Regions from separate parts of the Saccharopolyspora mangrovi genome, predicted to be linked through region 3. Evidence: riboswitches for the same ligand, from Rfam matches in the RefSeq annotation. Region 3 holds a riboswitch; each other region holds the start of a gene.
The links. Region 3 has a riboswitch for thiamine pyrophosphate ahead of thiD (bifunctional hydroxymethylpyrimidine kinase/phosphomethylpyrimidine kinase). Riboswitches for the same ligand answer to the same signal wherever they lie in the genome.
Positions count from the first base shown of each region.

Region 1: another riboswitch for thiamine pyrophosphate. It lies ahead of R4I43_RS17140 (purine-cytosine permease family protein); the one in region 3 lies ahead of thiD (bifunctional hydroxymethylpyrimidine kinase/phosphomethylpyrimidine kinase).
Region 2: another riboswitch for thiamine pyrophosphate. It lies ahead of thiO (glycine oxidase ThiO); the one in region 3 lies ahead of thiD (bifunctional hydroxymethylpyrimidine kinase/phosphomethylpyrimidine kinase).

Region 1 covers NZ_JAWLNX010000011.1:58,322-66,097, reverse strand. Annotated here, with positions in the region: gene R4I43_RS17165 (alpha/beta fold hydrolase) at 1-484, opposite strand, end outside; gene larC (nickel pincer cofactor biosynthesis protein LarC) at 538-1,674, opposite strand; gene larB (nickel pincer cofactor biosynthesis protein LarB) at 1,671-2,333, opposite strand; gene larE (ATP-dependent sacrificial sulfur transferase LarE) at 2,330-3,148, opposite strand; gene R4I43_RS17145 (helicase HerA-like domain-containing protein) at 3,393-4,910, shown strand; TPP riboswitch at 4,950-5,061, shown strand; gene R4I43_RS17140 (purine-cytosine permease family protein) at 5,052-6,377, shown strand; gene R4I43_RS17135 (family 2 encapsulin nanocompartment cargo protein polyprenyl transferase) at 6,446-7,489, opposite strand; gene R4I43_RS17130 (family 2B encapsulin nanocompartment shell protein) at 7,507-7,776, opposite strand, start outside.
Region 2 covers NZ_JAWLNX010000012.1:59,474-67,249, forward strand. Annotated here, with positions in the region: gene thiD (bifunctional hydroxymethylpyrimidine kinase/phosphomethylpyrimidine kinase) at 1-504, shown strand, start outside; gene R4I43_RS18100 (FUSC family protein) at 675-2,624, shown strand; gene thiG (thiazole synthase) at 2,726-3,490, opposite strand; gene thiS (sulfur carrier protein ThiS) at 3,493-3,693, opposite strand; gene thiO (glycine oxidase ThiO) at 3,690-4,808, opposite strand; TPP riboswitch at 4,800-4,907, opposite strand; gene thiE (thiamine phosphate synthase) at 4,979-5,650, shown strand; gene R4I43_RS18125 (S1 family peptidase) at 5,722-6,846, opposite strand; gene R4I43_RS18130 (hypothetical protein) at 7,013-7,765, opposite strand.
Region 3 covers NZ_JAWLNX010000006.1:297,649-305,424, forward strand. Annotated here, with positions in the region: gene R4I43_RS11565 (GNAT family N-acetyltransferase) at 1-207, opposite strand, end outside; gene R4I43_RS11570 (hypothetical protein) at 512-1,453, shown strand; gene R4I43_RS11575 (hypothetical protein) at 1,468-1,878, shown strand; gene R4I43_RS11580 (polysaccharide pyruvyl transferase family protein) at 1,980-3,098, shown strand; gene R4I43_RS11585 (hypothetical protein) at 3,089-3,361, opposite strand; gene tenA (thiaminase II) at 3,583-4,293, opposite strand; gene thiD (bifunctional hydroxymethylpyrimidine kinase/phosphomethylpyrimidine kinase) at 4,418-5,215, opposite strand; TPP riboswitch at 5,203-5,298, opposite strand; gene R4I43_RS11600 (hypothetical protein) at 5,340-5,576, opposite strand; gene R4I43_RS11605 (hypothetical protein) at 5,750-6,490, shown strand; gene R4I43_RS11610 (hypothetical protein) at 6,738-6,935, shown strand; gene R4I43_RS11615 (AMP-binding protein) at 7,112-7,776, shown strand, end outside.

The sequences.
Region 1 (7,776 bases), on a different contig from region 3:
GGTTGAACCTCTCCTCGGGCAGCGCCGCCAGGGTCTGGTCGAGCCAGGCCGCGTTGTCCTCGAAGTCCTCGATCGGCACCTCCTGGACGCTCATCCCCGGTTCGCCGAGCAGGTCGACGACGTACAGGTCACCGAGGCGGCGCAGGGAGGGCATGTTGTCCGCCCAGATCGGGCTGGGCGAGGCCCGGACGGGCAGCAGCACTAACGGGTGCTCCGACCGGCTCGCCCCGGTGCCCTCGAACCGGTAGACCCGCACGAACCCGAACTCGGTGCGCACGTCCCGGGTTTCAGCCGGTGGCGGCATGGCCTGCCAGGCCCGCTGGTAGTCGGCCATGAAGGCGTCGTGCCCGGCGCGGGAGTTCCAGTGCCCCACGGGCGACGGAGCGCGCAGCGCGATCGCCCCGGCGACCACCGTCGCGACCACGACCACCGCGACCGCGCCCCACACCCGGCGCCGGCGTGTTCTCCCGTCCTGCTCGGTCATGCTGCCCCCAGTAGTCGACACCCACCGTAGTGACGAGCGGCGACGGGCACGACCTAGTCGCGCGTTTCGGCCAGCGCCAGTTCGGCGACGGTGCGCAGCGGGAGGCCGAGGGCCTTCGCCGCCGCTGCGACGTCGTCGTGCTCGGGCTTGCTGCGGTGCGGTCCGTGCTTGACGCGGATCGACTGCCCCCGCACGAGCACGGTCGTGGTGCGGCGGGGCAGCGCGGTGCGCTGGACCTCGTGCCGCCGGATGCCGAGGGCCCCGGTCTCGGCCAGCACGATTCCGGTCAGCTCCGCCTCGTCGGTGGGCGCGCAGAGGACGTGCAGCACGTGGGCGGGTCGCGACTTCTTCATCGTCACCGGGCTCGTCCACGCGTCGGCCGCCCCGGCGTCGAGCAGCCGCTCCACCACGTGGCCCAAGGATTCACCGGTCACGTCGTCGACGTTGCACTCCACCTCGACCATCGTCGCCGCCTCGCCGGGGGAGGAGCCCAGCGACGCCGACAGGACGTTCGGGCGCTGCGCGAACCGCTTGGTGCCCGCGCCGTAGGCGGTGGCACCCAGCGTCATCGCAGGGGGCGGGCTGAACCGGACGCCCACCGCCGAGACCAGCGCGGCGCCGGTCGGGGTGACGGTCTCCCCGGTGAGGTCCGCGCCGACCACCGAAGCGCCTTCCAGCAGCCGCAACGTCGCCGGAGCGGGTGCGGGGAGCACGCCGTGCGCGCAGCGGACCGTGCCCGAACCCAGCGCGATCGGGGCGGAGTGCACCGCGGTGATCGACAGCGCGTGCAACGCGGCCGCCACGCCGACGGTGTCGACGATGGTGTCCAGCCCGCCGACCTCGTGCAGGTGCACCTCGGCCGGGTCGCGGTCGTGCAGGCGCCCCTCCACCCGCGCGATCGCGTCGAGCGCGGAAACCGCCAGCTCCGCAACGGGTTCCGGGCGGGCGCGGGAGGCGAGTTCGACGAGTTCGGCGGCGTGGCGTTCCGGGGCGTCATCGGTTGCGGTCACGACCGCCTTGGTCGCGGCGATCCCGTCGACGTCCACCTGCTCGGCGGTCAGCGACCACCCGGTCAGCCCGGTGGACCCGATGGCCACCCGGACCTCCTCCAGCGGTGCGCCGAGCCCGAGCAGCGCGCCCAGCAGCATGTCGCCGGAGAGACCGGTCGCGGGGTTGAGCCAGAGGATCATCGCCGTGCCACCGTGGCCAGCCGGTGCGCGGCCATCGCGGCGGAGAAACCCGAGTCGATGTTGACCACGGTCAACCCGGCCGCGCACGAGGTGAGCATCGCCAGCAGCGCCGTGACGCCCTCCAGCGAGGCGCCGTAGCCGGTCGAGGTCGGCACCGCGACCACCGGGCAGGACACCAAACCACCCACGGCGCTGGCCAGCGCGCCCTCCATGCCGGCGACCACGATCACCGCGTCGGCCTGCCGGAGGTCCTCGCTCGCGGCCAGCAACCGGTGGATGCCGGCGACTCCGACGTCGCGGACCACGTGCGTGCGCAAGCCGATCGCGGCGGCGACGGCCTCGGCCTCGGCCGCGACCGGCCAGTCCGAGGTGCCCGCGGTGGCCACGCACAACCGGAAGTCCCGTCCCGCCGCCGGGCGCCAGACCAGCAGCCGCGCCGTCTCGTCGTAGCTGCCCCCGGGCACCTCCACGGCCTCGGCGACCTCCGGCTCCACCCGGGTGACCAGCACCGGACCACTGCTGCGGGCGAGCAGTTCGGTGACGATGCCGGTGATCTCCTCGGGGCGCTTGCCCGGGCCGTAGACGACCTCGGGCAGGCCCTGCCGGGATTCCCGGTCGGTGTCCACCCGGGCGTAGCCGAGGTCGGTGAAGCCGGTCATGACGCGGTCCGGGCGGGCAGCAGCGGCAGCAGCACGTTCATCCGGCCGCTCTGGAAACCCGCCATGTCCAGCGCGCAGAACTCGAAGCCCGCGTCCCGGCCGGCGGCGTCGAGCTCGGCGTGGCGCGCGGCCGCGCGGTCGATGTCCTCGGCGGGCACCTCCAGCCGCGCCACCGTGCCCTGACCGTGCGCGCGGACCCGGCACACCGGGAAGCCCAGCTCGTGGATGGCGGCCTCGGCCTTCTCGACCCTGGCCAGCACCTCCGGCGTCACCGGATCGCCGTAGGCGACGCGCGAAGCGAGGCAGGCGGCCGCCGGTTTGTCCGCAGTGGACAGTCCGAGAGCCGCGCTGGCCTCGCGCACCTCGGCCTTGGTCAGCCCGGCCTCGACCATCGGCGCGACCGCGCCGCGCTGGGCTGCGGCGTGCTGGCCGGGGCGGTGATCGCCGAGATCGTCCACATTGGTGCCCAGCGCGATGTTCGCGCCCATCGCCGCCGCCAGCGGCTCCAGCGCGTCGAACAGCGCGGACTTGCAGTGGTAGCAGCGGTTTCCGTCGTTCGCGGCGTACTCCGGGCGGTCGGCCTCGTCGGTGCAGACCTCGACGTGGGCGAACCCGTGCTCGCGGGCGAAGCGCTTGGCCTGCTTGCGCTCCTCGGCCGCCAGGCTCGGCGACACCGCGGTGACGGCGAGCATCCGCGACCCCAGCACCTGGTGCGCCACCACGGCCAGCAACGCCGAGTCCACGCCCCCGGAGAACGCCACGACCAGGGCTTCCTCGGTGCCGACACGAGCCCGCAGGCGGTCCAAACCGGTCACGACCTCAACTCCTCACGCACGCTCGGTGGACCCGGGTGGTCTGACCAGACTCTAACTCCACCGAGCGATGCATCCCATGCCGCCGAAGGAGATCTTTCCGGTGGTCAACGAGCCTTTTGGTGCCTCGTTCGGGGTGCTAGTGGGGGACGCGCCCACCTGTCCCTCGACCGAGTGGCTCTCCCGGGTCGGGCAGCGGTCTCGACCTACCTTTCGAAGGGAACGTGCCGACCGGGAGGAGACTGCGGTGACCGACAACAGCGCTGCCGAGCAGATCGCGTCCGGGTACGAGACCGGGGGCGCCGCCGTCGACCTCGGGGCGGTGGTCATCGACAACGAGGCCGACGCCCAGGCCCAGGTGCGCATCCCGCTGGCCACCCTCAACCGGCACGGACTGGTCGCGGGCGCCACCGGCACCGGCAAGACCAAGACGCTGCAGCTGCTCGCCGAACAGCTCTCCGAGGCCGGAGTCCCGGTCGTGCTCGCCGACATCAAGGGCGACCTGTCCGGGCTGGCCAGGCCGGGGGAGGGCGGTGACAAGCTCACCGCCCGCGCCCAGGACGTCGGCGACGACTGGCAGGCCACGTCCTACCCCGCGCAGTTCCTCTCGCTGGGCACCGGCGGGCGCGGCGTGCCGATCCGGGCATCGATCACCAGCTTCGGGCCGCTGCTGCTGGCGAAGGTGCTCGGGCTCAACGCCACCCAGGAATCCACCCTGGGGCTGATCTTCCACTGGGCCGACCAGCGCGGACTCGCGTTGCTGGACACCAAGGACCTCCGCTCGGTCATCCAGTACCTGACCAGCGACGAAGGCAAGGAGGACCTCAAGGGCATCGGCGGCGTCTCGGCCGCCAGTGCCGGGGTGATCCTGCGGGCGCTGTCCAACCTGGAGGCCCAGGGCGGCGACGAGTTCTTCGGCGAACCCGAGCTCGAGGTGGCCGACCTGCTGCGGCAGGTCGAGGGCAAGGGCGTGGTCAACCTGCTCGAGCTCGACGACGTGCAGGCCAACCCGGTGCTGTTCTCCACGTTCCTGATGTGGCTGCTGGCCGAGCTGTTCGAGGAACTGCCCGAAGCCGGTGACCTCGACCGGCCGAAGCTGGTGTTCTTCTTCGACGAGGCGCACCTGCTGTTCAACGACGCCTCCAAGGCGTTCCTGGACCGCATCGAGCAGACCGTGAAGCTCATCCGCTCCAAGGGCGTGGGCGTGTTCTTCTGCACCCAGCTGCCCACCGACCTGCCCAACCCGGTGCTCTCCCAGCTCGGCGCGCGCGTCCAGCACGCCATCCGCGCGTTCACCCCCGAGGACCAGAAGGCGCTCGCGCGCACGGTCAAGACCTACCCGACCACCGAGCACTACCAGCTCGACCAGGCGCTGACCACGCTCGGCATCGGCGAAGCGATCGTCACGGTGCTGTCCGAGACCGGTGCGCCCACACCGGTGGCCTGGACCCGGCTGCGGCCACCGCGCTCGCTGATGGGCAGCATCGGCGAGGACTCCGTGCGCGCCGCGGCCCAGTCCTCGGACCTGCACGCCAAGTACTCCGAGACGATCGACCGCGAATCGGCCTACGAGAAGCTCGCGAAGAAGGCCACCGAACCGGCCGCCGCTGCCGAAGCCGGCGAACGGCGCCAGCCGCAACACCAGGAAGCGAGCATGTTCCAGAAGGCGATCGAGAACCCCGCCGTGCGCTCGTTCTTCCGCTCCGCCGCCAGCGCCGCAGGACGCGAGATCACCCGAGGCCTGTTCGGCAACCGCAGGCACTGACTGACAGCGCTTCACCCGATCGGGTAGGGTCCTGCCCGACTGAATCCACGCGGGAGCTCGGGCGCACCGGGCTGAGAGGGTGGCAACGCGCGCCACCGACCGCCGAACCTGTCCGGATAATGCCGGCGTAGGGAGCTGTTGATGGCGCTTGACGTCGAACGTTCCGAAGTTCCGAACACCCTGGACGAACCCGCGCCGAGAACGCTGGGAGTGCTCGACCAGGGCGCGTTCTGGGGCAACCTCGGCGTGAGCCTGCTGGGCTTCAGCGGAGCGCTCGCGGTGCTCGCACCGGCCGGAGTGCCGCAGCTGTCGTTCCTGGCAGCGGTGACCGCGACCATCGTGGGAACCGTGCTGGGCAGCCTCATGGTCGGCATCGCCGCCATCCCCGGGGCCCGCACCGGCGCGCCGGCGATGATGCTGCTGCGCGGCCTGTTCGGAACCCGCCTGTCCTACGTGCCGACGGTGCTCAACATCCTGCAGCTGGTCGGCTGGGGCACCTTCGAACTGCTGGTGATCGCCCAGGGCGCGGAGGCCCTGTTCGGCGGCGGACCGCAGTGGCTGTACGTGCTGATCGCCGGGGTGATCACCACCGGCCTGACGTTGCGGCCGCTCGGCGCGCTGCGGCTGCTGCGCCGCTACGTGAGCGTCGCCGTGCTCGTCGCGATGGTCTACTTCTTCGTGCAGCTGCTGCTCAAGCCGCTGCCGCCGATGCACGACGGGTCCTGGGAGGGCTTCTGGCCGGGTGCCGACGCGGCCCTGGCCGTGGCGGTGTCCTGGCTGCCGGTCGCCTCGGACTACTCGCGGCACTCCCGGTCGGCGCGCGGCGCGTTCACCGCCGCCACCGTCGGCTACTCGATCACCCAGATCGCCTGCTACCTGCTGGGCCTGCTCGGCCTGGCGCTGGTCGGCTTCGACGGCGACAAGGCCTTCGACCCGCTGCTGGCCGCTCCGCTGGGCGTGCTGTTCTTCGCGGTGCTGGTGCTGCGCGAGGTCGACCAGTCCTTCGCCGACACCTACTCGACCGCGGTGTCGATCCAGAACCTGCGTCCCAGCACCGACCGCCGCGTGCTGAGCCTGGTCGTCGGCGCGGTCAGCACGCTGGCGGCGCTGACGATGGACATCGAGCAGTTCTCCAACTTCCTGCTGCTGATCGGGTCGGTGTTCGTGCCGATGTTCGGCGTGCTGGCGGTGGACTACTTCTACAACGCCCGCAGCCGCGAGTGGGACGTCTCCGCCCAGGCCCCGTCGCGCTGGGGGATGCTCGTGGCCTGGCTGCTGGGCTTCGCGACGTTCCAGCTGATCAACCCCGGTGAACTCGGCTGGTGGACCGCGTTCTGGACCAGCGCCCGCGAAGCCGCCGGGTTCACCGTTCCCACCTGGATGAGCGCGGCCCTGACCTCCTTCCTCATCTCCGCGATCGCCGCGGGCGTCATCGGTCTGCTCACCCGGAACCGGCGCGACGCCTGAGGACCGGGGACGGCTCCAGCCGGGAGGGGCGAGAAGCGGCTGGAGCCGTCGTTTCCGGGCGCCGGGACTCAGTGGTCCCGGCGGGCAACCAGCTGAGCGAGGGCGGTCAGCGAATCCGCCGCCTCCTCGTCCGGGTCCGCCTTGCGCAGATCCGACAGCGCCGCGGCCAGGAGCTCGTCGGCTTGGGATTGGCTCCACGCCTTGCCACCCGCGAGCGTGACGAGTTCCGCGGCCTGGGCCAACTCGCCGCTGATCAGCGGTTGCTCGCGGTAGTAGAGCGCGGCCAGCCGCTGGCCCGCGCTGGTGCCGGAGGTCAGGGCCGAGACCACCGGCAGCGTCTTCTTGCGGGTCCGCAGATCGGAGAACACGGGCTTGCCGGTCATCGCCGGATCGCCCCAGATGCCCAGCAGGTCGTCGACGTGCTGGAACGCCAGCCCGAGACATTCCCCGAAGCTGCGCATCCTGGTGATCTGCTCCGGGGATCCGCCGCCGCTGAGCGCCCCGAGAGCGCACGCGCAGCCCAGCAGCGCCCCGGTCTTGTCGCGGGCCATCCGCTGGCACTCCGCGACGTCGACGTCGGCGCGGGTCTCGAACTCCAGGTCCGAGTTCTGCCCGTCGATGAGCCCGATCACCGCGCTGCTGAGCATCCGGACCGCGCTCGCCGCCTCCGGGTGCTGCGACGCGGCGAGCACGTCGGCCGCCAGCGCCAGCATCGCGTCACCGGCGAGGATCGCCGTGGAGTTGCCGAAAACAGTCCAGGCCGTCGGCCGATGTCGGCGCGTGACGTCGCCGTCCATCACGTCGTCGTGCAGCAGCGAGAAGTTGTGCACCAGCTCCACCGCCACCGCCGCCGGAACCGCGTCTGCCGGATCGCCGCCGACCGCCGAGGCGCTGAGCAGCACCATCGCCGGCCGCAACGCCTTGCCGCGGTCGGCCCGCACCGGGTTGCCGTGCTCGTCGAACCAGCCCAGGTGGTAACCGGCGACCTTGCGCATCCGGTCCGGGAGCCGGTCCACCGCCGCTCGCAACGCCGGCTCGACCATGGTCCGGCTGCTGGTCAGCGCCTCGAAGGCCTGACCGGCCCGGTTCGCGTCCTGCTGCATCGTGGTCATCTGCGGATTCCCTTCGCTCAGCGGGTGATTTCGACGTTCTCCAGGACGCCGAGCGCGTCCGGGACCAGCACGGCGGCCGAGTAGTAGGCGCTGACCAGGTAGGAGATCACCGCCTGCTCGTTGATCCCCGAGAACCGCACCGAAATCCCGGCTTCGTGCTCCTCGGAGATGCCGGTCTGGCGCAGTCCGACCACGCCGTGGTCGTCCTCGCCGGTGCGCATGCACAGGATCGAGGTGGTGCCCTTGCCGCTGATCGGGATCTTGTCGGTGGGCAGGATCGGAACGCC
Region 2 (7,776 bases), on a different contig from region 3:
TTCGTCGTCGATCCCGTCGCCGCGGCGCGCAGCGGGGAGCCGCTGCTGCACCCCGACGCTCTGGACGCGCTGCGCAACCGGGCCTTCCCCCGGGCCACGCTGGTCACCCCGAACCTCGACGAGGTGCGGCTGCTGACCGGCATCGACGCGCGCACCCGCGACGACCTGCTGGACGCGGCCAAGGCGATCTACGACTTCGGCCCCGAGTGGGTGCTGATCAAGAGCGGCCACCTGCCCGACGACCCCGAGTGCGTGGACCTCCTCTTCGACGGCACCGCCGCGCTGCCGCTGCCCGGTCCGCGCTACGCCACCGAGCACACCCACGGCGCCGGTGACGTGTTCGCCTCGGCGATCACCGCCGCGCTGGCGAAGGGAGCTTCGGTGCCGGACGCGGTGCGCGGCGGCAAGCGGTTCGTCACCCGCAGCGTCGCCGACGCCTACCCGCTGGGGTCGGGCGTCGGGCCGGTGTCGACCTTCTGGCGGATCAGTCCTCGCTCGTACTGACCAATCAATAGGGTGATTCTCACCCCCACCCCGTAACCCGATAGGTACTACTCGTCGACATATGTTCGAGAGGGGCGTAATCCCAGGGCGCGGAACCTGGAGCGCGGCGAGGGACGACAGGGGTTTGCGAGAGCGTGGCTAGAGCGGTGTTGACAAGGGCGCGGGGATGGATGGCCACCGAGGCGGGTGCGCCGGATCCCCGGCAGCGCCAATACGTGCTGCTGGTGGTCGTCGCCGTGATCGCCGGAACGTTCGTCGGCTGGTTCTTCGAGCTGGAGACCCCGGTGCTGCTGGGCGCGCTGACCACGGTGCTGGCGCTGACCGCCACCAGCGGTCAGGCGCTGCGCTCCGACCTGCGCAGGTTCATGTGGCTGACGCCGGCGCTGGTGCTGATGATGGCCGTCGGTCCGATGCTGACCAAGGTTCCGCTGCTGGCCGGGATGGCCGTGGCGATCGTGGTGTTCGGCACCGGGATGCTGCCCGCGCTGGGTGAGCACTACCGGATCGGCGGGCAGATCTTCGCCGCCGCGACGCTGGTGACCACCACCACCGGCATCGGCAACGACCAGCCGTTCCTGATCCTGCTCGCCTCGACCGTCGCCGGTGGGCTGTTCGCGCTGCTGCTGCGGGTGATCGTCGGACTCGGCGATCCCGGGCACGCGACCCGCGTCGCGGTCGCGCGGACGCTGCTGGTCCCGGGCCCCGGCGTGCTGGAGTCGGCCGCCGCCGCGTGGCGGGCCGACGGTTCCAGCACCTGGCTGGGACAGGTGCTGGCCGGGTCGGCCCGCTTCCGGGCCGCCCGCGAGACGCTGCTCGCGCAGGCACAGCAGAGCGACCGGATCGAGGCCGAGCGGCTTCGCGACATCGTCGCCGAGGCCGATCGGGTCGCCGCCGAGCTCGCCCGCGCGATCCGCTCCCGCGCCTGCACCGGGCTGCCGATGGCCGCCCGCCGCGATCCCGCGCAGGCCGTCGTCGCCCGCGGCGGCCGGCAGGACCTGCCCGACGCCGTCGCCGGTGTGAACCAGGGCCTGGACCGGATCCGCGCGGCCGTGGTCAACCGCGACGAGACCCCGGTCCCGCCCGCCGAGGACGGCGCGCTGCGGGAGCGGTTGGTGGGCGCGGTGCGCGCGCACCTGTCGTTCCGGTCCTCGCTGTTCCGGCACGCGCTGCGCTGCACGCTGGCGGTCGCGGTCGGCATGGTGATCGTGCTGCTGCTGCGCGACCCGTCGGCGTCGAGCCTGCTGCTCGCGCTGTACGTGGTGCTGGCGCCCGCGGCGCGCGACAGCATGACCGGCGCCCTGGAGCGCACCGGTGGTGCGGTGCTGGGCGTGACGGCGCTGGCCATCCTGATCACCCTGCTGCCGGGCGCCTACCTGCTGGTTCCGCTGGTCATCGGCGGGATGCTGCTGAACATGCCGAGGTTGCGCGCCGAGTACCAGGTGGTGCTGGGCTGCCTGATCGTGATCACCGTCGTGGACCAGGCGATGGCGCTGGACCGGCCGCTGGTCAACGTCGGCATCAGCTTCGCCGCCAACACCGCGGTGGGCGCGGCGATCGCGCTGATCGTCGGCTACGTGAGCTACCTGGTGCTGCCCAGCAGCATCGTCCCGGACGTGCGCGGCGCGGTCCGCTCGACCGTCTGGTCGGTCTCGGAGCTGCTGCGCAGCGTCCGCGCCTCCGGTCAGGGCGCGGACCTGCCGAAGGCCCTGCAGGCCGCCAACGTCCTGGCGCTGCGCCGCACCCAGGACCTGCTGGGCATGCCCGCGCTGCTGGACGGCACCGGCGAGGAGACCGACGACAACCACGCCACCCGCGCCGCCGCGATCGCCCTGGACGCGCTGCGCCAGGACGTGGCCACGCTGGCCTTCCGGCCCGCTGACGAGCGCAAGGTCGCGGTTCCGGCGCTGCGCTCGGTGGACGACCTGCTGGGCGGCAAGTCCACGGCCAAGATCCCCGACATCCCGGCCAGCGGCGCCCCCGCCTCGGAGCTGCTGGCGAGCTCCCTGGTGGAGAACGCCCTGCACGCCCGCCAGGCCATCGACCGCACCTTCGGCTACGACAACCCCTGGAAGAGCTACACGATCAGCTTCGTCCGCCCCGAACGCCTCCACATCCGCTGAGCGGGGAGTTCGAATTTCGCGCGAAGTTCGACTCCCGCGAGGCCGGGTCGAATTTCGCGCGAAATTGGAATCCGCACCGCGCTCGGACGCGTTCTTGCCGGTCAGCCCATCGGGGTGCCGGGGCTGGAGGCTTGGGCCCAGAAACGCTGGGGGATCCTGCCCGCCTGGGAGGCGAGGCGTCCCGCTTCGACCGCTGCTCGCATGGCCGTGGCCATGCGCTCCGGGTCCTGGGCCCGGGTGACCGCGGTGGCCAGCAGGACGGCGGAGCAGCCGAGCTCCATCGCCAGGGCGGCGTCGGAGGCCGTGCCGATGCCCGCGTCGAGGACGATCGGGACGTCAGCGCGGGAGACGATCATCTCGATGTTGTGCGGGTTGCGGATGCCCAGGCCGGTGCCGATCGGCGAGCCCAGCGGCATGACCGCCGCGCAGCCCACCTCCTCCAGCTTCAGCGCCAGCACCGGGTCGTCGTTGGTGTACGCCAGGACGACGAAGCCCTGGTCCACCAGCTGTTCCGCCGCGTCGAGGAGCTCGATCGGGTCGGGCAGCAGGGTTTCCTCGTCGGCCACCACCTCCAGCTTGACCCAGTTGGTCTCCAGCGCTTCGCGGGCCAGCTGGGCGGTGAGCACCGCTTCGGCCGCGGTGCGGCAGCCCGCGGTGTTGGGCAGCGCCTCGATGCCGAGCTTGCGCAGCAGGTCCAGCACGCCGGTGCCGCCGCCGGCGTCGGCGCGCCGCATCGCGACGGTGGTCAGCTCGGTTCCGGACGCGATCAGCGCGCGCTCCAGGACCGAGAGGTTGCCCGCCCCTCCGGTCCCGGTGATCAATCGCGAACCGAACTCGCGCCCGGCGATCACCAATGGGTCGTCCACGGTCACCCTCCTTGCACTGCGGTGAGGACTTCGATGGTGGCGTCGGCGTGCAACACCGTGCCAGGCCACGACGCGCGCGGCACCACCGCGCCGTCCAAGGCCACCGCCACGCCCTTCTCCGGCACGCCGAAGTCGTCCAGCACCGACGCCAGCGTGGCGTCGGCGGCGGTCTCTCGCGCCTCGCCGTTGATCACGACCTTCACTGCTGCCCTCCCAAACGGCTCGGGTCGGTGGCCTTGATGAGCGCTCCGGGGTCGTCGCCGCGCAGCAGCGCCAGCACCGCGTCGACGGTGACCGGTGTGAGCAGGAACCCGCCCCGGTGGTGGCCGGTGGCGGCGAGCACGCCCGGCTCCAGCCAGCCGATGACCGGCAGGTTGTCGGCGGTGCTCGGGCGCAGCCCGGCGGTGGCTTCGAGCAGCGTGTACTCGGCGATGCCGGGCATCACGGTCTCGGCGTCGGCGAGCAGGTCGCGGACGCCTGCGACGGTGACCTCGGTGTCGAAGCCGACCTCGTGCTGGGTGGCGCCGAGCACGACTCCCCCGTCGTCGCGCGGCACCAGGTAGCAGGGCCTGCCGCGGACCGGGCCGCGCACGGTGCGGGTCGGCGGCGGCAGCGCCGTGGCGCGCTTGCGCAGCCGCAGGATCTCGCCCTTGACCGGGCGGATCGTCCCGGCCAGCGCGGGGTGCAGCGAGCCGGAGTGCGCACCCGCGGAGATCACCGCGACATCGCACTCCACAGTGGACTCGGCGAGCTCCACGGCTCCCGGCCGGACCCGCTCGGCGCGTTCCCGGACGAACTCCACGCCCGAGGCCTTCGCCGCCGCCTGCAGCGCGGTCAGCGCCATGCGGTTGTCCACCGCCAGATCACCGGGGATCTCCAGCCCGCCGCGCACCGACGGGCCCAGCACGGGTTCGCGCTTGCGCACCTCGCGGCCGGTCAGCCGGGTGACGCTGCGGCCGAGCCCGGCCAGGTGCCCGGAGACGTTGTCGAGCTCTTCGCGGTCGGCGCCGTCGACGCCGATCATCAGCGTGCCCTCGGTGCGCAGCCCGGACGGCAGTCCGGCGGCGCAGCTGAGCTCCTCGGCGAAACCAGGCCAGCGGGTCAGCGACGTCGAGCCCAGCTCGAGCAGTTCTTCCTCGCCCGGCCAGGCCTCGGCGAGAGGTGCGAGCATCCCGCCCGCGACGTACGAAGCGCCGGAGGCGGGTTCGGGGTCGACCAGGCTCACCCGGTTCCCGGCCGCGGCGGCCCGCCAGGCCACCGAAAGGCCGACGACTCCGCCGCCCACCACGACGACATGATCAGTTCGTTTCTCAGACAACTCCACGCTCCCTGCGCCGGCATGACCCGGATCAGGTTCGACGGTCGGAGCCCTGCGCTCCCTCTCAGCCCGGTCCGCCGGGCTCCCGTGCTCACCACCATCCACCGTACCCGCCCGCAGATCACGACGTCAGCAGCTGGTCGGCGAATCTGCGGGCTAGGCTGGAGGGCATGCCTGGATTGGACGGCTTCGGCATTCGCGCCCGCCTCGGCGAGGCGAAGTTGTACCTGTGCACCGACGCCCGCAGCGAGCGAGGTGATCTCGCGGAGTTCGCCGACGCGGCCCTGGCGGGTGGTGTCGACATCATCCAGCTGCGGGACAAGAGCCCGAACGGCGCTCCGCTGGAGGCCCGCCAGGAGCTCGCCGCGCTGGAGGTGCTGGCCGAGGCGTGCGTCCGGCACGGCGCCCTGCTGGCGGTCAACGACCGCGCGGACGTCGCGATGGCCGCCGAGGCCGACGTGCTGCACCTGGGGCAGGACGACCTGCCGGTGGACGTCGCCCGCCGCGTCGTCGGCGACCACGTGGTGGTCGGCCGGTCCACGCACGACATCGCCCAGGCCGACTCCGCTGCCACCGAACCGGGCGTCGACTACTTCTGCACAGGCCCGGTGTGGACGACGCCGACCAAGCCCGGACGTCCGGCCGCGGGCGTCGAGCTGGTCCAGCACGCCGCCGAGCACCGGGGGCACGGCCGTCCGTGGTTCGCCATCGGCGGCATCGGCCCGGACAACGTCGACGAGGCCGTCAAGGCCGGTGCCGAGCGCATCGTGGTGGTCCGCGCGATCACCGACGCCGAGGACCCCGCGGCCGCGGCCCGGGACCTGCGCTCCCGCCTCCCCTGATCCGAACGCGAACGACCCCCGGGAGCTGGTCCCGGGGGTCGCGCGGTTTCAGCTGGGAACTCCCGAACCGGTCACTGGGTCAGCAGGGAGACGCCGTAGGCCGACAGCGCTTCGCCGACGGGCTGGAAGTAGGTCGTGCCACCGCTGGTGCAGTCGCCCGAGCCACCCGAGGTCATGCCCTGAGCCTGGTCACCGGAGATGAACGAGCCACCGGAGTCGCCCGGCTCGGCGCAGACGTCGGTGCGGGTCAGGCCCTCGACCGTGCCCTGCTCGTACTGCACGGACTGGTTCTTGGCCTGGACCGTGCCGCAGTGCCAGCCGGTGGTGGAGCCGGAGCGGCAGATCGACGCGCCCTCGGCGGCCTCGGTGGAACCGGCCACGGCCTGGGTGCCGCCGCTGTAGTTGTTCACGGCGGGCTGCGGGGTGTCGTCGGGGCCGACGGAGATGTAGGAGTAGTCGTCACCGGGGAAGGACGAGCCCTCGAAGGTGCCGCTGGGCTCGGTGGTGGTGTCACCGGCGCCGCCGCAGTGGCCCGCGGAGACGAAACCGCCGTCGACGGCGAAGCCGACGGAGCAGCGGGCGCCGCTGCCGATGTAGTAGGCGTTGCCGCCGACCACGTCCATCAGCGTCTTGGGCTGCTCCTGCGACTCGACGACCTGCACCGCGCCGGCCGGCGCACCGGTGGCCTGCGCGAACTGCGCGGCCTCGGCGGCGGCACCGGGCTTGACGGTGACGACGACGGCGTTCTGCTTGCTGCTGGCGTACCAGCCGGTGACGCTCTTCGGCGCCTGCGCCTTGCTCGCGTTGAGGCCGTCGACGACGCCGCTGAGCTGCTTGGCGCTGAAGGCGACCTGGCGGACCTCGGCGCCGGCGGCGCGGACCTGCTCGGAGCGGGCGGCGTCGGTCACGCCGACCACGAGCTTGCCGGTCGCGGAGTCGAAGTGGGCACCGCCGAAGGAGTCGGCTAACGCGCCGCGCAGGTTGCTCTCGGTGCGCTGGGCGGCGGATTCGAGCTGGAGCCGGTCGAGGGCCTGCTGCTCGGTGAGGCCGAGGTCGCGCTGCATCGCCTCCAGCAGCGTACCCGCCACCGGGGCTGCGGTGGGTGCGGTAGCGGTGGCAGGCACGGTCAGCGCGGCGACCGTGCCCGCGGTGACCAGAACGGCCCCGGCAATGCGAGCCGCGAGTCTACGTTTCATCTCGTGTCTCCCTTGTAGTGACCTGATCTCTCAAGGCCCCGTCGCCGGTCCAGTATCAGATTCCCTCAGGGAAATCACATCCAGCTTTTAGCGCAATGTGCGCAATACAACTCCCATTGCTCGCTGATCAACTCTGGAATGACGATCATTTCACCATTTTTCGCACTTATCCGAGCGGCAGTCCCGGAACCGCCGACTCGGGAGCCGGTTGCGTCGTCGAGGATTCCGCTGGGGGAGAAGCGGTTTCGGTCGGCTGCGTCGTCGGCGGCGCGCTCGGCGCGGGCTGCTCGCTGGTGCTCGGCGGAGCGGATGGTTCCGTCGACGGCGCTTCGCGAACCGGAGTCGGTTCGCTGGTCGTGGGCTCGGGCCGCTCGGTCTTGACCGGAGCCCGCGGCGCGGGCTGCAGCACCTGACCGAGCGTGGTGCCGTCGCCGCCGGAGAGCGGGCGGCCGGTGACGCCTTCGAAACCCGTGACCAGCAGCATGCTCACCGCGAACACCGCCGCGCAGGTCGCGCCGACCAGCGCCCAGCGCCCCCACCTGCGACGCGGCACCGGCGGGGAGAGCACGGTCCGGGCGTCGATCAGCTCGGTGGCCGGTTCCTCGACGGCCTCGCCACCGGGCCACTGCAGGCCGGTGACCTCCAGCTTCCGCGTCGCCTCCTCGGTGCCGAAGATCTGCCCGGGCATCGGATGCCCCAGCTGGGTGCGACGTTTCCGCAGCTCAGCGGCCTTAGCGGCGGCGACCGTCGCCTTCTCCCTGGTCTTCTCGATCGACCGCTGGTACAGCGCGCCGCCCACCGTGATGATCACGCTGGTCAGACCCGCGCCCACGACGGTTCCGGCGACCCCCAGCCGCGAACCCAGGAACGCCGCCGTCACCGACGCCAACGCCGCGCCACCGACCTGGGCCGGCGACACCTGCGTCTTCT
Region 3 (7,776 bases):
GCCCTCCTCATCGAGCACGCCGATCGAGCCGAACCCGTGCGCCCCCGTCGGCGAGTCGTAGACGACGTCCACGTGCAGCGACAACGATGCGATCGTCAACCGCAGCGGACCTTCGGCGACCGGCGTGTGGGTCTCGGCCAGCCAACGCCGCAACAACACCGAGGCCCGTTGGTGCTGTCGCCCGACCAGGTCGGCTCCGTGAGACACGCCGCGCTCCCCTCCAAGACCAACACCTTTGTAAGCGGAGCCTAACCTAATCATTTGGTCCACCGACAGGCCATCGCCCGGAGATCGGGACGCATCGGCGCCAACCAGCCGAAACCCCCACCGCCCTGCGCGTGCACAGTGGACAGATGCGTGTCAGCATCCTCGGACGCGGCAACTCGAAACAACCCGATTGATCAACACCTGATCCGGTGATGACCGTTGTGTCTCGCTGGGCGTTGCCCGAACATCCGCCCTACTCTCCGAATCACCGAATGGGCCTACCCTCCGGAGAGGAGATCACCCAATGGATGACGCCGACGCAGTCGTGCCGCTCCGGCCGGGTTTCGACATCCAGGTCCGCGGCTTCAGCCGAAACCAGGTCGTCGAGCACATCGAAGTGCTGGAGGACCAGTTGCGGATGGTCACCATCGACCGCAACGAAGCCGTCCGGCTCAACAACGACCTGCGCAAGCTCTGCGACGACAACCGCCGCAGCTTGGACCAGGCCGAACAGCGCCTCAAGAGCATCGAATCCTCCGACACCGGGCTGCCCGCCGCATCGCAGCGGGTGCAGAACATGCTCGCCATCGCCGAAGACGAGGTCCAGACCCTGCGCGATCAGGCGAAGCGGCAAGCCGAGATCATCCGCGGCACCGCCGAGACCGAGGCTCGCGCGCTGATCAGCGAGGCCGAGCAGGCCGCGTCCGAACTCCGCGACGAGTGCACCGAACTCGTCAACGACGTCGAGGCGCGGCGCACCAAGCTGCAGCGCGAGCACGAGCAGAAGCTCAGCGAGCAGCGCAGCCGCGAGTACCGGCTCCGGCAGGAGATCCGCAGCGAGTACAAGCGGGTCATCACCAGCGCGCAGGAGGAATCCGACGCGCTCATCGCCGAAACCCGCAGGCAGTGCGGCCAGTGGGACGCCGAGAGCGAGCAGCTGCGGCTGGAGGCGCTGGAGGAGATCCGCGTCGAGGGGCAGCGGCTGGAAGAACTGCGCGCCTCGGTGCTCGCGGCGATGGACAGCGTCAAGGGCGAGCTCGACCGGGCCACCGCCAACCTGCGCGCCAAGTCCGACACCGCGACCGCGGCCGAGACCGACGGTGGCCCGGTGGAGGCAGCCGACGAGCAGCGGTTGCACGAGGTCACGCTGCCCGAGCAGCGCGATGACGTGCAGACCTACACGATCCCCATCGAACCGCAGCACACCACCAACGGGGCGTCTGCTCCCGGTGCGCGGCAGAACTGACCCGGAGGCAGCAGGTGGAATTGCTGGTCCTGATGTTCGTGTGCGGCCTCGCGGTGGCGACGCTGGTGTTCTGGCCGCTGCTCAACCGCGCCAACCGCAAGGCGACCGAATCGCAGCAGGCGTCCTCGCGCGGCAGGCACGCGCTGGGCGCCGCCACGGCTCCGGCCGCCGGGTCCGAGAAGACCGAGTCCTCCGGCTCCGAGATCGCCTCGAAGCCGGAGGAGGAGAAGGAGAGCAGCCGCGGCGACGGCGAGGCCACTCAGCCGGTGAAGGTCGAGGTCACCGCGCCGCGTCCGCGCGAGCCGGAGCCGATGGAGATGCCGGAGCTGCCCACCGACATCTTCGAGGCCCGCTACCAGGCCAAGTTCAACCGCTCCAAGCGCCGCCTGGAGCGCATCCGCTCGGAGATCAGCAAGACCGGCTGAGCCGAGAACGCAGGCCCGTGCGGTGCGGTTTTGGTACGGGCGTTCGGCAGGTTGCTAGGTTCGGGAGCGGAACCTAGCAACCCAAGGCTGGAGCCACCCAGGTGAACACCTCGCGCCGGATCTACCTCGTCGGCACCACCGGACATCCCAACTACGGCGACGAGCTGATCGCCGCGGCATGGCTCAAGCACCTGGCGAAGGTGGCCCCGGACAGCGAGGTCTGGCTGGACTCGCCCAACCCCGGCCCCAGCTCGGTGATGCTCTCCGGCCTGCACCCCAACGTGCACTTCACCGACACCTTCTGGCGGCTGTGCTGGGAAGCCCCCGAGGACGAGCCGTGGGCGGTCGCGGCGTTCGTGCAGCACGCGATCCACAACCCCGGCCTCGCGCCGCGCTGGGTCGCCGGCATCGAGCTGGCCTCGCAGATGGACCTGTTCCACGTGATCGGCGGCGGCTACATCAACGGCATCTGGCCCCGCCACGTGGGACTGCTCGCGGCCACCGCGGCAGCCGCGCACCGGTCCGGCGGCCGCGCGGTGATGACCGGGCAGGGCCTGGCGCCCATCGCCGGGGGAACCGAGCCGCTGCTGCGCAGCCTGGCCGACCAGTTCGAGGTCGTCGACGTCCGCGACGAGCCCTCCGCGTCGCTGCTGATCGACCCGTCGGTCACCGGTGACGACATTTTCTTCGGACTCGAGCCCGCGCTGTTCCGCAACGGCGACGACGACGTCCGCGAGGTCATGGTCTGCATGCAGTCGGACCTGCTGGACGAGACCGTGCCCGCGCTGGCCGGATTCCTGCTGGACACGCTGCGCGAGTGGAAGGTCGAGCCGGAGCAGGTCGCGTTCGTCGAGGGCATCCCGCGCGCCGACCGGGAGGTCTTCGCGCTGGTCGAGCACGACCTTCCCGGTGCCCGGTTCCACGCCTTCGACGAGATCATGCGCGACGGCCTGCCGGCCAAGCCCGGCCAGCGGTGGCTGTCGACGCGGTTCCACCTGCACCTGCTGGCCGCCGCCGCCGGGGCGAGCGGGGTCGCGGTGTCGATCAACTCCGGCTACTACACCAACAAGCACCGGTCGTTGATCGAGCGCGGTTCGGGCTGGCAGTTGAGCGAGGGCCTGCGGGTTCCGGCGAGCCCGAGCGGCGGCGGGTTCAGCACCGCCGCGCTGCGCGAGCTGCAGCAGCGCAAGGCGGCGCTGGCCAAGTCGATCTACGGCTGAGAGACTTGCTCCTGCTGGATGCGCACGGTGTCGGCGAGCGCGTTGGCCTCCTCCGGCGTGCGGGCCTCCGGGATCTCGCAGGCGGACTGGGCCGGTTCTTCGGCGGCCTGCGGCCAGATCTGCGGCGCCTCGGTGATGCCCGGCTGCAGCTCCGCGCCGTCGGGCGTCTCGCGGGTGTCCTGGCGCCGGTCAGCTATGTAGAACGGCGCGGCGGCCAGGATCGGGACCGTCATGCCGATGAACACGATCAGAAGAGAACTCACTGCCCCGGAACTCCATCCACGCCTGAGGGAAAACCCGCCCCTGAAACCCCAGCTCGAACAGGGGTTTCGCCCAGCATGTCGCTGTGCGGGCGGCTTCGTTAACAGACCAAGATTGTGTCGCGCATCACATATTGGATCACGCTTCGGAGTAACGCGAAACGGATGACGGCCCGCCACTCCGAGCGAGCCGCCATCGGCGTTCGTGAGACGCGAAACCCTTGTCAGCCAATGAATTTCGCGGTCGGCCAGGTTTCCTTGATCCACGCGCTGTTCCAGAACAACCACTCGAACTCGGTCGCCCGGGCGAACGCGGCGAACATCTGCTCGCGCGTCTCCTCGTCGGCGTGCGCCGCGACCTTGTCGGTGAGCTCGCGAGCGGACAGCACCGCCTCGGCGAACTCGTCGTCGGCGTAGGTGGTGATCCACGCCTTGTACGGGTGGCCCTCGATGTCGCCGGTGGCGTCCAGGATCTTGCTGCCGACGTACTGGTAGACCCAGAAGCACGGCAGGATCGCCGCCAGCAGCACCGGGTAGGACTCGGTCAACGCGCAGGCGCGCAGGTAGGACGTGTAGCCCAGGCACGACGGCGAGGTGTCGATGCCGGCGATCTCCTCGTCGGTCAGGCCGAACTCGGCGACGTAGCCGGCGTGCAGCCGCCGCTCCTCGACCAGCGCGCCCTGCGCGGCACCGGCCAGGAACGCCGCGTCCGCAGCGTCATCGGCCCTGGTCGCCGCGGCCGACAGCGCCTGCGCGAAGCCGACCAGGTAGCGGGCGTCCTGGACGATGTAGAAGGCGAACACGTCGCGTTCGAGGCTGCCGTCGGCGAGCGCCTTGTTGAACGGGTGGTCCACGATCGCCTGCTGCAGTCCGACGGTGCGGTCCCACGCCTCGGCGCAGAACCCTCCGGCGGGCGGTGCGGGCAACGTGCTCATGAGAACCCCTCACGGAAGTCGGAATCTCGGGTGCGGTGGAGCAGGGCAGCTCTGGCGAGCACTGCCCTTGATCGAAGAAGCCCGTGCTGCCCGGACAGTTCGAGCGAGAACTGCCCGCGGCCGCTCACCACCAGCGGTGGAAGTGGTGCACCGGGCCGTGACCGCGACCCACGTCCAAGCGCTCCGAGGCGCGGAGGGCCTCGGTGAGGTACTGCTTGGCCTCGCGGACCGCTTCCAGCCAGTCCGCGCGCTGCGGGCGCAGCGCGGCGATCGCGGCGGAGAGCGTGCAGCCGGTGCCGTGGTCGTTGGTCGTGACGACCCGCTCGCTGGTGAGGAACTCGGCCAGGCCGTCGCCGTAGAGCAGGTCCACGCTCGACTCGCCGTTGAGGTGACCGCCCTTGAGCAGCACCTGCTTGGCGCCCAGCGCGGCCAGCCGCTCGGCCTGCGCGGGCATCTGCTCGGGGCTGCCGATCTCGGCCTCGCCCAGCAGGTCGGCGGCCTCCGGCAGGTTCGGCGTGATCAGGTCCACCCGCGGCAGCAGCTCGTCGCGCAGCGCCCCGACGGCCTCCGGGGCCAGCAGCCGATCACCGCTCTTGGCGACCATGACCGGGTCCAGCACCACGAACCGCGGCGAGTAGCGCTCCAGCACCGCCGTGACCGCGCGGATGACCTCGGCGTTGGCCAGCATGCCGATCTTGACCGCGTCCACCCGGACGTCGTCGAGCAGCGTCACCAGCTGGTCGGTGATGAAGTCCGGCGGCACCTCCTGCACCCGGCTCACCCCGGTGGTGGTCTGCGCGACCAGCGCGGTGATCACCGACATGCCGTAGGCGCCGTTGGCGGAGAAGGCCTTGAGATCAGCCTGGATGCCGGCACCACCACTCGGGTCGGTCCCGGCGATGGTCAGCACGTTGGGGGCCATGACGTCCCTCCGCTAGTACGAGCTAGGTCAGGTTCAACGGGTCTGTTCTCAGCCCCTGGGCAGGGGCACCCCGCGTCACTGACACCAACCTAACAACCCAGGGCAAGCCCCGGACCCTCGCGGTTCAGTCGATCAACCCCAGCACCTGGCCGACGGTGAGCACCTCACCCGCCCGCACCTGGTGCCAGAGCGTGCCGGTGGCCAGCGCGCACACCCGGATTTCGGCGCCCTCGGCCTCGGCCGGGCGCAGCTCGGCCAGCGGCTCGCCCGCCCGGACCCGGCTCCCGTCCGGCGCCAGCCACCGCACGACCCGCCAGCGATCCGGGCCCCGTCGCTCGCCCGGCAGGTGCAGATCGGTCATCTCGCGGCCCCCGCTTCGACGAGCCGTAAGGATGCGACGAATGACGCAGCGGATAAGCCCACCAGGGGCAAAAGCCACCCCGATGGAGCAGTGCGATCGCGATCGATTTCACACCGTGAAAGCACCCACCGGAAGGCGAGGTCAACCTCCATCACGGACTAAAGTGGAGGGCGATGGAAACCACGACCGATGCCCCAGGCTTCGCCCGCTCGCGCCGGCAGCGTCCCGAACAGGACCCGGCGCAGATCTGGGCGCCGCTAGCGGACCTGACCGAGGCCGCCGCCGCGGCCGCCGGATCGGGGACGGTGGCGATCACCCGCGGATTCGACCGCAACAGCCGTCAGCGCGCCAAGGCGCTGCGCGAACTGCTGTCCCGGCGCGACGTGCCGGCGATCGAGGTCACGCCCGCCCCGGGCAGTGATCGGCTGCTGACCGACGTGGCGGTCAGCGCGGTGGTCAACCTGATCGGCGCCGGTTCGTGGCAGCCCTACCGGCTGGCCGCGCAGCTGCGCGCCCCGGTGCTGACCCCCAAGCCCGGCACCGAGCCGGGCGACGAGGTCACCAGGGACGTCATCGCGCTGGCCGGCGAGGAGTCCGGCAAGCGGGACGTCGCGCTCTCGCACGTGGCGGTGCGCGGCGACAACCCGGCCGATGGCCGCCTGACCGTGTCCTTCGACGGCACCGAGCAGGTCATCGACGGCGGCTGGCTGACTGCCACGGTCACGGGCGACCAGCTGGCGGTGCACTACGGCGGCGGGGAGCTGGCCGAGCAGTCGGTCACCACCGGCCGGATCCGGGTCGAGGCCTCCGACGCACCGCACCGCCTGGTGCGTGACGAGCTGCCGATCGCCGACTTCGAAGGCGCGGTCGTGCTCTCCGCCGAGGCCGCCGGGCTGAAGGTTCGCCCGGTCTGACCTCTTCCTTGGGCCGGACGGGTGTCCCCGGCTAACAGCGCTCGCTCAGGGGCGATTCCCGTGGTGGGGGTCGCCCCTGAGTCGCGTCCGGGGACCGCGGCCGGGGAACCCGCGGTGTGACCACGAGCACTTTCCGAGTGATTTCGCGAAGTGCCGTCATGCATCCCGGACCGGCGCGTCCCTACTCCAGAAGCGCGCTGCGCGGCTTCACCGCACCAAGCGGGATCGGCACAGGGAGGCTGGGACTGTGGGGCCCAACCAGCAGTGGCACGTCAGCTGCCGCGACGTCGCCGGACGGCGACGAGACATGTCGGTGTTCGTCAACCACGGCCGGGTCGTGATCGTCGCTCCCCCCGGGGAGACCGCGGTGCTCTCACCGCTGGAGGTCGGCCGCCTGCGCGCGGCCCTGCGCGACGCGGTCGTGACCGCGGCCGGCGCCGAGTAGGGAAACAGGCCCTGGGGGTCGGCGCGGCGGGAGAGGTTCCCGCTTCCCCGCCGCGCCGTCTACTTCGGCACCGCTTCGATCGTGGAATCGGGATACTCGACACGGAGGGCTTGGCCGCGAGGACGCCTCGCGGCACAATCTACTCACGAGTAGGTTTCACGAACGAGGGGTGACAAGTGAGCGTTCTGCGGCACGTGCCCAGGTTTTTCGCCAACCACGCCGCGCCGGCCCTGCACACCCTGTTCGTCCTGGTCAAGCAGGGCGTGGTCCGGCCGATGAGGCCCGACAAGCTGGTGCGCATCGGGCTGGCCTACCGCCGCTGGGGCATCACGCTGCCGCTCGGATTCGCCGTGGGAGCCGTTCGCCACCCCGACCGGCCCGCCGTGATCGACGAGCGCGGCGCGCTCAGCTACGCCGAACTCGCCACCCGCACCACCCGCCTCGCCGCCGCGCTGCGCGACCGGGTGCCGGGCAAGACCCGCATCGGCGTTCTCACCCGCAACCACCACGGACCCGTCGAGGTCATCGTGGCCGCCGCCAAGCTCGGCGTCGACGTCGTGCTGCTCAACGTCGGCCTCAGCGCCCGCCAGCTCGCCGACGTGCTCGCCGAGCAGGACGTCAGCCTGCTCGTCCTCGACGAGGAGTTCGCCGGACACCTCCACGACCTGCCCAGCGGGCTCGACGTCGTGCTCGGCTGGGCCGACGGCCCCACCGAGCACGACACCCTCGACCACCTCATCGCCACCGGGCCCGCCAAGCGGATCCCCCGCCCCAAGCGGCACTCCCGGCTGATCGTGCTCACCTCCGGCACCACCGGCACACCCAAGGGCGCCCGCCGGCC